DNA from 3 places in the Paenibacillus beijingensis genome. Region 3 is predicted to be linked to each of the others. Evidence: riboswitches for the same ligand, from Rfam matches in the RefSeq annotation. Region 3 holds a riboswitch; each other region holds the start of a gene.
The links. A riboswitch is a leader RNA that binds a small molecule or an ion and turns the genes downstream of it on or off. The one in region 3 is predicted to bind glycine.

Region 1 (3,317 bases), 500 kb from region 3:
CGCTGTTTGATGTAAGCAGGGCTTTGGGAATAGGAATCGAAACGATTGATGTCGCACACTTCCAAATCAACATCCGGTACGCCGTCGACCATCCACTCGGCCATCGCTTTGCCGACGCCTGCCGAATGTGTTACCCAAACCGCTTCAGCAACCCAAAATCCTTTGACCTTGGCGGCCTCGCCCAAGATCGGCATCTCGTCCGGAGTGAAGGAGAAGAGTCCGTTAATCGCGCGCTTGACCGGCGCAACCTTCAAGGCCGGAAGCAGCTGGGTTGCGTCCTGCCATGCGTTCCCGAAATCTTCCGGAGTGAACGGCTGGACGGACGGCATTTCTTCCGTCTCGCCGTGACGGGCGATCTGTTCGACTTCGACAGGTATGGGCCGATGCTGATAGGAGCCCATGCCGATTCCGTCGAAAATTTGCCTGAAATAAAGCGAGCGGTCCTGATGCCGGAGGATTGGCAGCCGTACTTCTTCCGTCTCATCGGCAAATTCCTTTAAGGGGGAAGTATACGCATATTGATGCGCCATCGGCTGAAGAGGGATGGAAACCCCCGCCATCCGGCCGATCTTTGGTCCCCACATGCCTGCGCAGCAAAGCACAACATCGGCTTCATAGATACGGTCGTTTGTTTTTACCGCCGTAACCCGGCCATCTGCAACCTCGATGCCGGTAACTTCGATATTTCCGTAAAACTCGGCCCCCCGTTCCTTCGCATATCGGGCCATTACCTGTACGGCACGGAGAGGTTTGGCGATTCCGTCTGTAGCCACATGCAATCCTCCGTAAACTCTGGAAGGATCCAGCAGCGGAAAATGTCCAGCGCACTGTTCCGGCGTAAGGAGCGAAGCTTCTATCCCCCATGAGACGGCCAGTCCGCGCTTGCGCTTGAGCTCTTCCCATCGTTCTGGCGTGGCCGCCACTTCGAGCCCGCCGACCGGATAGAAACACGGCTGGCCGTCAAGGTCGAGGCTCATGAAGCATTTGACGGTTTCGGACGCGAGCCGGGTCATTGTTTTGGATCCGTTCAGTTGAAACACCAAGCCTGGGGCATGGGAGGTCGATCCGCCGGTTTCGAACAACGGCCCCTGTTCCAGCACCGTGATGTTGCGAATTCCTTTTTGACTCAAGAAATACGCGGTGCTGCAACCAACCACTCCCGCTCCGATAATGACCACCTTTTGATCTGACAGCAAACTCATTACCTCCTATCCGAATAAGTAAGGCTGTGAAGCTCGGTCATCACTTCCGCTCTATATCGCCTGGAAGTAATCGATCCGAATAGAGAAAAAGGACAGAGAAAGGCCTCGAGACCTTTCTCTGTCCTTTTACCTGAGAGCTTTCCTTTCTCGTCTCCATCAGACGGATCATAAACGAGAAAGGTTTCCCCTTCGGTGGCCAAACGGCACTCTCCAGAGTTGCGTCCGATAATATTCTAGTAACCTGAGAGATTATCCTAAAGGTATTTTTTTAGGACTTGCTCCTTCGGCGCCGGATCGGCTTTTCATATTATCTTCATTCGCAGTATGTTAAGTATATTTTTATTTTATTTAAAAAACTAAATCTAGTCAATCCTTATGTCACATTTGATCACATTATGTCACACTTTGTCTAAACTTTCGTAACACGTTACGTTATTATTTATATCATCATTCGAGAGGTATTGACCCGTAATTAGGTGAACCGTTGCCGGGTTTCATTATCTTTGCAGGTTCCAGCTGTCAGCGGCATACTTCTCTTGAGCCAGGCGCCTCACCAGATCCGTCTCGTATTCGGTGAGCTCCCCGGTAACAAGATCTGTGCCCAGTCCTGCCGAGAATCCGGACCGGAAAGACTGCTCCAGATCCCGCATCGTCGCAATCGGCAGGCCTTTATGACGAAGGCATGAATTAATGGCCACCGCTTTGCGTTCAAAAACCTTCTTCATTCGGCATTTGTCGGACGGCTCGCGGAAACGGAGAACCTCGAACAGCGTATCCACGTCTAGCTCCAGCAGGATCGAGCCGTGCTGAAGGATAACTCCCTTGGAACGCATCTGCGCGCTGCCCGCAATTTTTCTTCCTTCGACGACGAGCTCGTATTTGGAAGGCGAATCGAAACAAGCCGCGGACATCGGCCCGCCCGGGGAAGATGCGGCCCCATTGCCCGCCGGCACGTCCAGTCCCGTCATCCTGGCGTCTAGACCGAGCTTGCGAAAGCCGAGCAGCAGCCCCATGCTCAGCACGCGATAAGCTTCCGTTACGCTCGCCGGGATGCCGGGATAATTCTCCGGGACGATAAGGCTGTAGGTAAGCTCGTTATCATGCAGTACCGCCCGTCCCCCGGTCGCCCGCCGGACAAAGCCGAGGCCGCGCTCGCGAAGCGCCCCGAAGTCGATCTCCTTGCTCGGCTGAAAATAGCCGATGGACACGGAAGCGGGGTTCCAGCCGTAGAAGCGGACGGTCGGCGGCACAAGCCCCTTTTCTTGCGCGGCGAGTATCGCTTCGTCGATCGCCATGTTCTCCGCCGGAGAACGATTTCCGGTATGAATGAATCTCCACATTGGCGGTCACCCCCCCAAAGCCTGCAGATCCGCACCGAGCATCGCTTCCCCGATAATCTCCGACAGCGTCGGATGCGGATGGATCATTCGGCCGACCTGCATCGAGGTCGCCTCCAGAAGCTGCGCCAGCGCCGCCTCTCCGATGAAATCGGTCACGTGCGGACCGATCATGTGAACGCCCAGTATGACGCCGCTAGCCTTCTCGGCCACGACTTTGACGAAGCCGTCGGATTCTCCGAGCACAAGCGCTTTGCCGATCGCTTTGAATGAAAATTTGCCCACTTTAATGTCGTAGCCCTTGTCGATGGCGGCTTGCTCGGTCAGGCCAACGCTCGCCATCTCGGGTCGGCTGTACACGCATTTGGGCACAGATGCGGGATCGGGAGCATGCGAATCCAGGCCGCAGATGCTCTCCACCGCGGTCACACCCTCGTGGCTCGCGACATGCGCAAGCTGCAAACCGCCGATCACGTCTCCGATGGCGTAGACGTGCGGATCGTCCGTCCGCATGCGGCGGTCGACAACGATTGCTCCCCGCTCGACCCGCGCCGCCGTCCGCTCCAGGCCAAAGCCCTCAACGTTTGCCGTACGGCCCACAGACACAAGCAACCGCTCGGCTGCCAGCGTCTCCGTCCTGCCGTTGCGCTCGATCTGCACTGTCGCCCCGTTGTCGTCCGCGGTCACGCCCGCCTCAAGAAGCCTCACCCCCATCAACGCCTTGATGCGCCGCTTGGCGAACAGCCGCGCCAGCTCGCGAGACACGTCCGCATCCTCC
Region 2 (3,317 bases), 500 kb from region 3:
ATTAATGACGACCGGAATATGGTGATCGTAGATGCCGGCGCCCAGGAAGCTGGCGTAGCGATCCGTATCGGCGTTACGGCCGGCCATTTCCTTCATATGCTCAAGCAGCGAGAACTCATCGAGAGCGGGAGACATCGGCAGGACGCCGCGGTAACGAATCGCCTCCGGTATGTCGCGGAACAGGTCTTCAATCGTTTGTGCGCCGATCGTCTTCAGCATGTCGGCCTGGTCCTGTTCGGTTATCGGGATGTAGCGGTGTTTGTTGGCCACGAAGCTCACTCCTTCGGAAGTCTTTTATAAAATGGCGCCCTGACGACTTGTGCCTTCAGCCGTTTCCCGCGTATTTCCACCCAGAGCTCGGTGCCTGGCCCGGCGTAATCGGCAGCGATCAGGGCAAGGCCGAGATTGCGCTTAAGCGTCGGAGATTGGGTGCCCGTCGTCACTTCGCCGATCACTTTGCCGTTCGCATAGACGGGATATTGGGGACGGGGGATGCCGCGGTCGATCATCTCAATACCGACGAGCTTGCGCGGCACGCCTTCGGCTTTCTGTTTCAGCAGTGCGTCACGGCCGATAAAGTTGTCTTGGGAGAGCTTCACGAAGAAGCCGACGCCCGCCTCAAGCGGGGTAATCGTATTCGAAAGCTCTTGACCATACAGCGGCAGGCGCGCCTCGAAGCGAAGCGTGTCTCTGGCGCCAAGTCCTGCCAGCACGAGCCCGAGCGGTTCGCCCGCCGCGAGCAGAGCGTTCCAGACGTCAGCGGCGCGAGACGCCGGTACGTAAATCTCGAAGCCGTCCTCACCGGTGTAGCCCGTTCGTGAGACAAGCGTCTTCACGCCTGCAATGGAGACATCGGCGGTGAAATGGAAAGGAAGAAGTTCGCCAACAGCCGGCTCTGCCCCCAGCGCATCCATAATGGCGGACGCTTTCGGACCCTGCAGGGCGAGCAGCGCCAACTCATCGGAGATATTCTCGAGTACAACATCCCCGATCAGATGCTCGCGCAGCCAATCAAAGTCTTTGTCGATATTAGAGGCGTTCACTACGAGCATGTACTGGTCGGCCGTGAGCCGGTACACGAGCAAATCATCGACGACGCCTCCGTCCGGATAGCACATAAGCGTGTACTGCGCCTGGCCGTTCGAGAGCTTCGTTACATCGTTCGTCGTCATCATTTGCAGGAAAGCTTCCGCGAATTGCCCGGTCACCTTGATCTCCCCCATGTGGGAGACATCGAACAGACCGGCCTGCTGCCGCACGGCGTCATGCTCCTTCTGAATGCCCGAGAATTGAACGGGAAGCTCCCAGCCGCCGAAGTCGATGCATCGGACGCCGGGATAATCGGCGTAGAGCGGGTAAAGCGGGGTTCGTTTAAGTTTAGTCATCCTTCTCTCCTCCTCAGGTAACGTGAAAACCCATTAAACGCAATAAAGGACAGCAGCAAAAAGGCTGAACGTCCGCAGCGTGAATGCCGCTTTCCGTTTCCTCTTCGCTCTGTCCTTTGTACCTGAGAGTTACCCCGAACTTGAAATGATTGCCCGGGTTTCCCCTTGGGTGACGACGGGCACGCCTTTCGCGTTCCGAACGTTCTCTCCAGAGGCGCGTCCGGTAAAGGTCCTTTTGCCTGAGAGATTCACCTGCATCAGGCTTACTCCTTCGGCGCCGCCCTGTCAGCTGACTTGGGCAATCTCTCCCGTTACCATCATCCGCATGATTATATAGTTTATTAATACCTGACTTCCGAGGGGTATGTCAATATATATTTCCTATTTGCGAAATTTTATTGTGAGGTATCTTGACATGTAAACGGAGTGTCGATTACTCTAAGTGCGTCAAACAATTTTGAAATAAGCGGATGACGATGGCAGGGAGAGACCGGGCGGACAATCTAGGATCGCCAGGCACCGAAGGAGCAAGTCGACGGCCAGCCAGCCGGACGATTAATCTCTCAGGTAAAAAGAACCGCCATCCGACGCAACTCTGGAGAGAGCGAACAGCCACCAAAGGGGTAACAGCGGTTTAAGAACCGCTTAAACTCTCAGGTACCCGGACAGAGAACACGGCGACAAGCCGGTTCTCTGTCCTTTTTTTTACATTTGAAACACCATGTGGAGGTGGCACTTTTGAGTTTGCAAACGTACGATCCTGATATCCATGCGGCCGTTAACCGCGAGCGCGAAAGACAATTGAAGACGCTGGAGTTGATTGCCTCGGAGAATATTGTCAGTCCGGAAGTCATGGAAGCGATGGGGTCCGAGCTGACGAACAAATATGCCGAGGGTTATCCCGGCAAACGGTATTACGGAGGCTGCGAGTATGTGGACGAAGCGGAAACGCTTGCGATCGAACGGGCCAAGGCGCTGTTCGGCGCAGCCTACGCCAACGTCCAGCCGCATTCCGGGGCGCAGGCGAATACCGCAGTTCTGTTTCATCTTCTTGAGCCCGGAGACAAGCTGATGGGCATGAACCTCTACCAGGGAGGACATCTGACGCACGGCAGTCCGGTCAGCCTTTCGGGCAAATGGTTCGACGTCGTGTCCTACGGCGTCGACGAGATCACCCATCGCATCGATTACGATCAGGTCGAAGCGATCGCCCGAAAGGAGAAGCCCCGCCTTATCATCGCCGGGGCGAGCGCCTATCCCCGCCTGATCGACTTCGCCAAATTCAAGGAGATCGCCGATCTTGTCCACGCGAAACTGATGGTTGACATGGCGCACATAGCCGGATTGGTGGCGGCTGGCCTGCATCCGTCTCCGTTCCCGCACGCCGACGTTGTGACGAGCACGACGCACAAGACGCTGCGCGGGCCGCGCGGGGGGCTTTTGCTGACCGACGACGAGGATATGGCCAAAGGGCTGAACAAGGCCATTTTTCCCGGTATCCAAGGCGGTCCGCTCATGCACGTCATAGCGGCGAAGGCCGTTTGCTTCCGAGAGGCGCTTGAGCCTTCCTTTACGGCATACGCCAAGAGGGTTGTCAGCAACGCCGGCACATTGGCACAGACGCTGACAGAGGAAGGGGCGACGCTCGTATCGGGCGGGACCGACAATCATCTTCTGCTGATCGACGTCCGTCCGTGGGGGCTGACCGGGAAGGAAGCGGAAGCGCTGCTCGGGCAGGTCGGCATCACCGTCAACAAAAACACAATTCCCGGTGAAACGGCAAGTCCGTTCGTCACAAGCGGCATCCGCATCGGTACGCCGGCGCTGACGACCCGGGGTATGGGGGAGAAGGAGATGAAGCAGCTCGGCCGCTGTATCGCGGATGCGCTGAAGCACCGCAACGATCCGTTCACGGCAGCAAAGGTCAGAGAG
Region 3 (3,317 bases):
TCCTGTTCGGTCATCGGAATATAACGGTGCTTATAGCTCATCGTTCTCCACCTTTGCTCAAAGTTAATATGCTGCCATACAGGGCACAGACCCATGCTGCTGCCGGAAGAGATGTCCCCCTGCAATGTTGCCGGTTCAGCGTGAAGCACCTTGCCTAGCGGCAGTCCTTTTTTCACCGTATGCGCGGTTATCGGTTCATCTTAATTGGCGGTTCTTTTGTAAAAAGGCGTCTTCACGACGACCGCTTTCAGCCGCTTGCCGCGGATTTCGACCTGAACCTCCGTGCCTGCTTCGGCGTATTCGGCGCTGATGAGCGCAAGTCCGAGGCTGCGCTTAAGTGTCGGAGACTGCGTGCCCGTCGTCACCTCTCCGATCAGCCGGTCTTCCGCATAGACGGGGTAATGCGTCCGCGGGATACCGCGGTCGACCATTTCAATGCCCACCAGCTTGCGCGGAAGTCCTTCTTCTCGCTGTTTCATAAGGGCATCGCGACCGATAAAATCCCCTTTGGCCAGCTTGACGAACATGCCTACTCCGGCCTCCAGCGGCGAAATCGATGGCGACAGCTCCTGGCCGTACAGCGGCAGCCTCGCTTCGAACCGCAGCGTGTCGCGCGCGCCGAGACCGGCCGGCACAAGTCCGAACGGTTCGCCGGCGGACATGAGTCCCTTCCATACTTCCGGCGCCCGCTGCGAACGGACATAAATTTCGAATCCGTCTTCACCGGTATATCCGGTTCGGGAAACGAGCGCTTCTACGCCGCACACATCAACATTCCGGACAAAATGAAACGGGAGCAGCGAGCCGCAATCCGCGCCGGCCGCCTTCGCCATGATCTCTGCGGCGCGGGGGCCCTGGAGCGCGATCAGCGCCGTTTCGGCCGACACATCCTCCAGCGTCACCCCGTCGATCAGATGTTCCTGCAGCCACGCAAAATCTTTGTCGATGTTCGAGGCGTTTACGACAAGCATGTATGAGCCGGGGGTCAGCCGGTAGACAAGCAGGTCGTCAACGACGCCGCCGTCCGGGTGACACATAAGCGTATATTGGGCCTGCCCGTCGGAAAGCTTGGACACGTCATTAGTCGTCATCCGCTGCAAAAACGTCTCCGCCTCCGGGCCGGTCACATTGAATTCGCCCATATGGGACACGTCAAACAAGCCGGCCTGCCGTCTGACGGCTTCATGCTCTTTTTGAATACCGGAAAACTGCACGGGAAGCTCCCAGCCGCCAAAATCGATGCATCGTGCCCCTTTGCAATCGGCATAAAGCGGAAAAATAGGGGTTCTTTTAAGCGGTTGAACCATCTTTACTCACCATCTCCTCAAAATTAAAAACTCCATAACTGTATGGTGGACAACTGAACCGCTATTAACTCCCTTAAATCAAAATGCAAAAAAGGACAACGCGCGAAAGGGACTAACGCAAGCAGCCTCCCGGCTGCTGTCATTCCCGTTTCGCTCTGTCCTTTGTACCTGAGAGTTACCCCGCCCCATGCGGGTTTCCCCTTGGGTGACGCGCCGTCTGCCGCTCCAAAACCGCTGCAGCGTGAAGGCCGTTCTCTCCAGAGGTGCGTCCCGTAAAGGTCCTTTTGCCTGAGAGATTCACCTTAAGTAGGTTTACTCCTTCGGCGCCGCCGCATGTTCCGGTCAGTCTCTCCCATTACGTTCATCCGCATATTCGGTTATCTAACTCCTTTTTACATGATGGGACATGCCTATGTCAACTTTTTTTATTTTTCCTCGATTTTTGTCATCTATATTGACATGAAATCAAGACCTGCTTTACGCTAAGGGTATCAAATAAGCAGCGAATGACGAATGACGGGAGAGACTTGCGGATAAAATAACCGCATGCACCGAAGGAGCAAGTCGCACGGATAGCCGTCCGGCGATCAATCTCTCAGGTAAACGAACCGCCTTCCGACGCATCTCTGGAGAGAGCTTCACAGGCCGCCAAAGGGGTAAGGACCGCATAATCGCGGTTTAAACTTTCAGGTACCCGGGACAGAGCAACATGGCATCAGGCCGGTTCTCTGTCTTTTTTTGCGAAAAAAGCGATCTACAATTATTTAGCGGAGAGGATGTTGAAGCATGAGCGAAATTAGACAAGGGCTCGGTTATACGGAGGAACATGAATGGGCGGCTGCGGCAGGCGGCAGTATCGTGCGGATCGGGATCACCGACCATGCGCAGAGCCAGCTTGGCGATATCGTGTTCGTGGAATTCCCGGAAGTCGGAGCCGAAGTGGAGATGAATCAGCCGATGGGGACGATCGAATCGGTAAAAACGGTTTCCGATCTGTTCAGTCCGCTTACCGGCAAAGTAACGAAAGTGAACGAAGCGCTGATCGACAGCCCCGAGCTCGTCAACGAAAGTCCGTATGAAAACGGCTGGATCGTGGAAATCGAAGTGGAAGGCGGCGGCGAAGAAGCCGTCAGCAGCTTAATGGATGCCGACGCGTACCGAAAGCTGACGGAATAGAGTGTTGTATCCGGGGAGTTAGGGTGGAGCGCCCATGACCGCAAAAAAATTTTTGCAAAATCGAACGCATGAGCAGGAACCAATTCCTTGGCAACTCCGTAGAGAGTAGGGAATATGGATTCCAAAGCTTATGCTTACGAAGCGGTTATGCTAACGCAAAACCTTAAGGAGGAATGAACTTGTTCAATCGTTTTCTTGCAAGCATCGGAATCGGGGCGGCGACCATTGACACGCTGCTTGATCATGGAAGGTTCATGCCGGGGGAAGAATTGAGCGGCATCGTCCGGGTCAAGGGCGGCAATGTCCAGCAGAGCATCGACACAATTTCATTGTCGGTCATGACCGAATACATTCGCGAGAGCAACGATAATAAATACCGGCAAACGTGCGGGATTGCCCGCATCCATGTGAGCGACCCGTTTACGCTGGAAGCGGGCGAACAGATTGAAATCCCGTTTTCCTTTACGCTGCCGCTGCAAACGCCGCTGACGCTTGGCCGGACGCCGGTGTGGATCAAAACGGAGCTGGAAGTTCGAGGCGGAATGGACCCGGGAGACAACGACCGGATCGAAGTTGTGCCTACCCCGCAAATGAACACGGTGCTCCATGCATTGGAACTTCTTGGTTTCCGATTGATCAAGGTGGATTGCGAACATGTCCACGGGGCAGGGGCCATCTGCCGTTCGTTCAAGAGTTTGAGTTTGCGCCGACGTCGCATTTTCGCGGACAGCTTGACGAGTTGGAACTGATCTTCAATCCATATGGCGGCGGCTTGGAGCTGCTGCTGCAGATCGACCGGCGGGCAAGAGGGCTCGGCAGCCTGTTTGCGGAAGC

Region 1: another riboswitch for glycine. It lies ahead of VN24_RS07415 (GcvT family protein); the one in region 3 lies ahead of gcvT (glycine cleavage system aminomethyltransferase GcvT).
Region 2: another riboswitch for glycine. It lies ahead of gcvT (glycine cleavage system aminomethyltransferase GcvT); the one in region 3 lies ahead of gcvT (glycine cleavage system aminomethyltransferase GcvT).

The regions. Positions count from the first base shown of each region.
Region 1 covers NZ_CP011058.1:1,641,307-1,644,623, forward strand. Annotated here, with positions in the region: gene VN24_RS07415 (GcvT family protein) at 1-1,196, opposite strand, end outside; glycine riboswitch at 1,311-1,426, opposite strand; gene VN24_RS07425 (lipoate--protein ligase family protein) at 1,700-2,542, opposite strand; gene lpdA (dihydrolipoyl dehydrogenase) at 2,549-3,317, opposite strand, start outside.
Region 2 covers NZ_CP011058.1:1,648,303-1,651,619, reverse strand. Annotated here, with positions in the region: gene gcvPA (aminomethyl-transferring glycine dehydrogenase subunit GcvPA) at 1-270, opposite strand, end outside; gene gcvT (glycine cleavage system aminomethyltransferase GcvT) at 276-1,385, opposite strand; glycine riboswitch at 1,493-1,599, opposite strand; glycine riboswitch at 1,603-1,706, opposite strand; glycine riboswitch at 1,856-1,975, shown strand; gene VN24_RS07455 (serine hydroxymethyltransferase) at 2,124-3,317, shown strand, end outside.
Region 3 covers NZ_CP011058.1:1,146,286-1,149,602, reverse strand. Annotated here, with positions in the region: gene gcvPA (aminomethyl-transferring glycine dehydrogenase subunit GcvPA) at 1-41, opposite strand, end outside; gene gcvT (glycine cleavage system aminomethyltransferase GcvT) at 201-1,307, opposite strand; glycine riboswitch at 1,461-1,570, opposite strand; glycine riboswitch at 1,574-1,672, opposite strand; glycine riboswitch at 1,815-1,928, shown strand; gene gcvH (glycine cleavage system protein GcvH) at 2,094-2,483, shown strand; partial or broken gene VN24_RS05265 (sporulation protein) at 2,657-3,317, shown strand, end outside.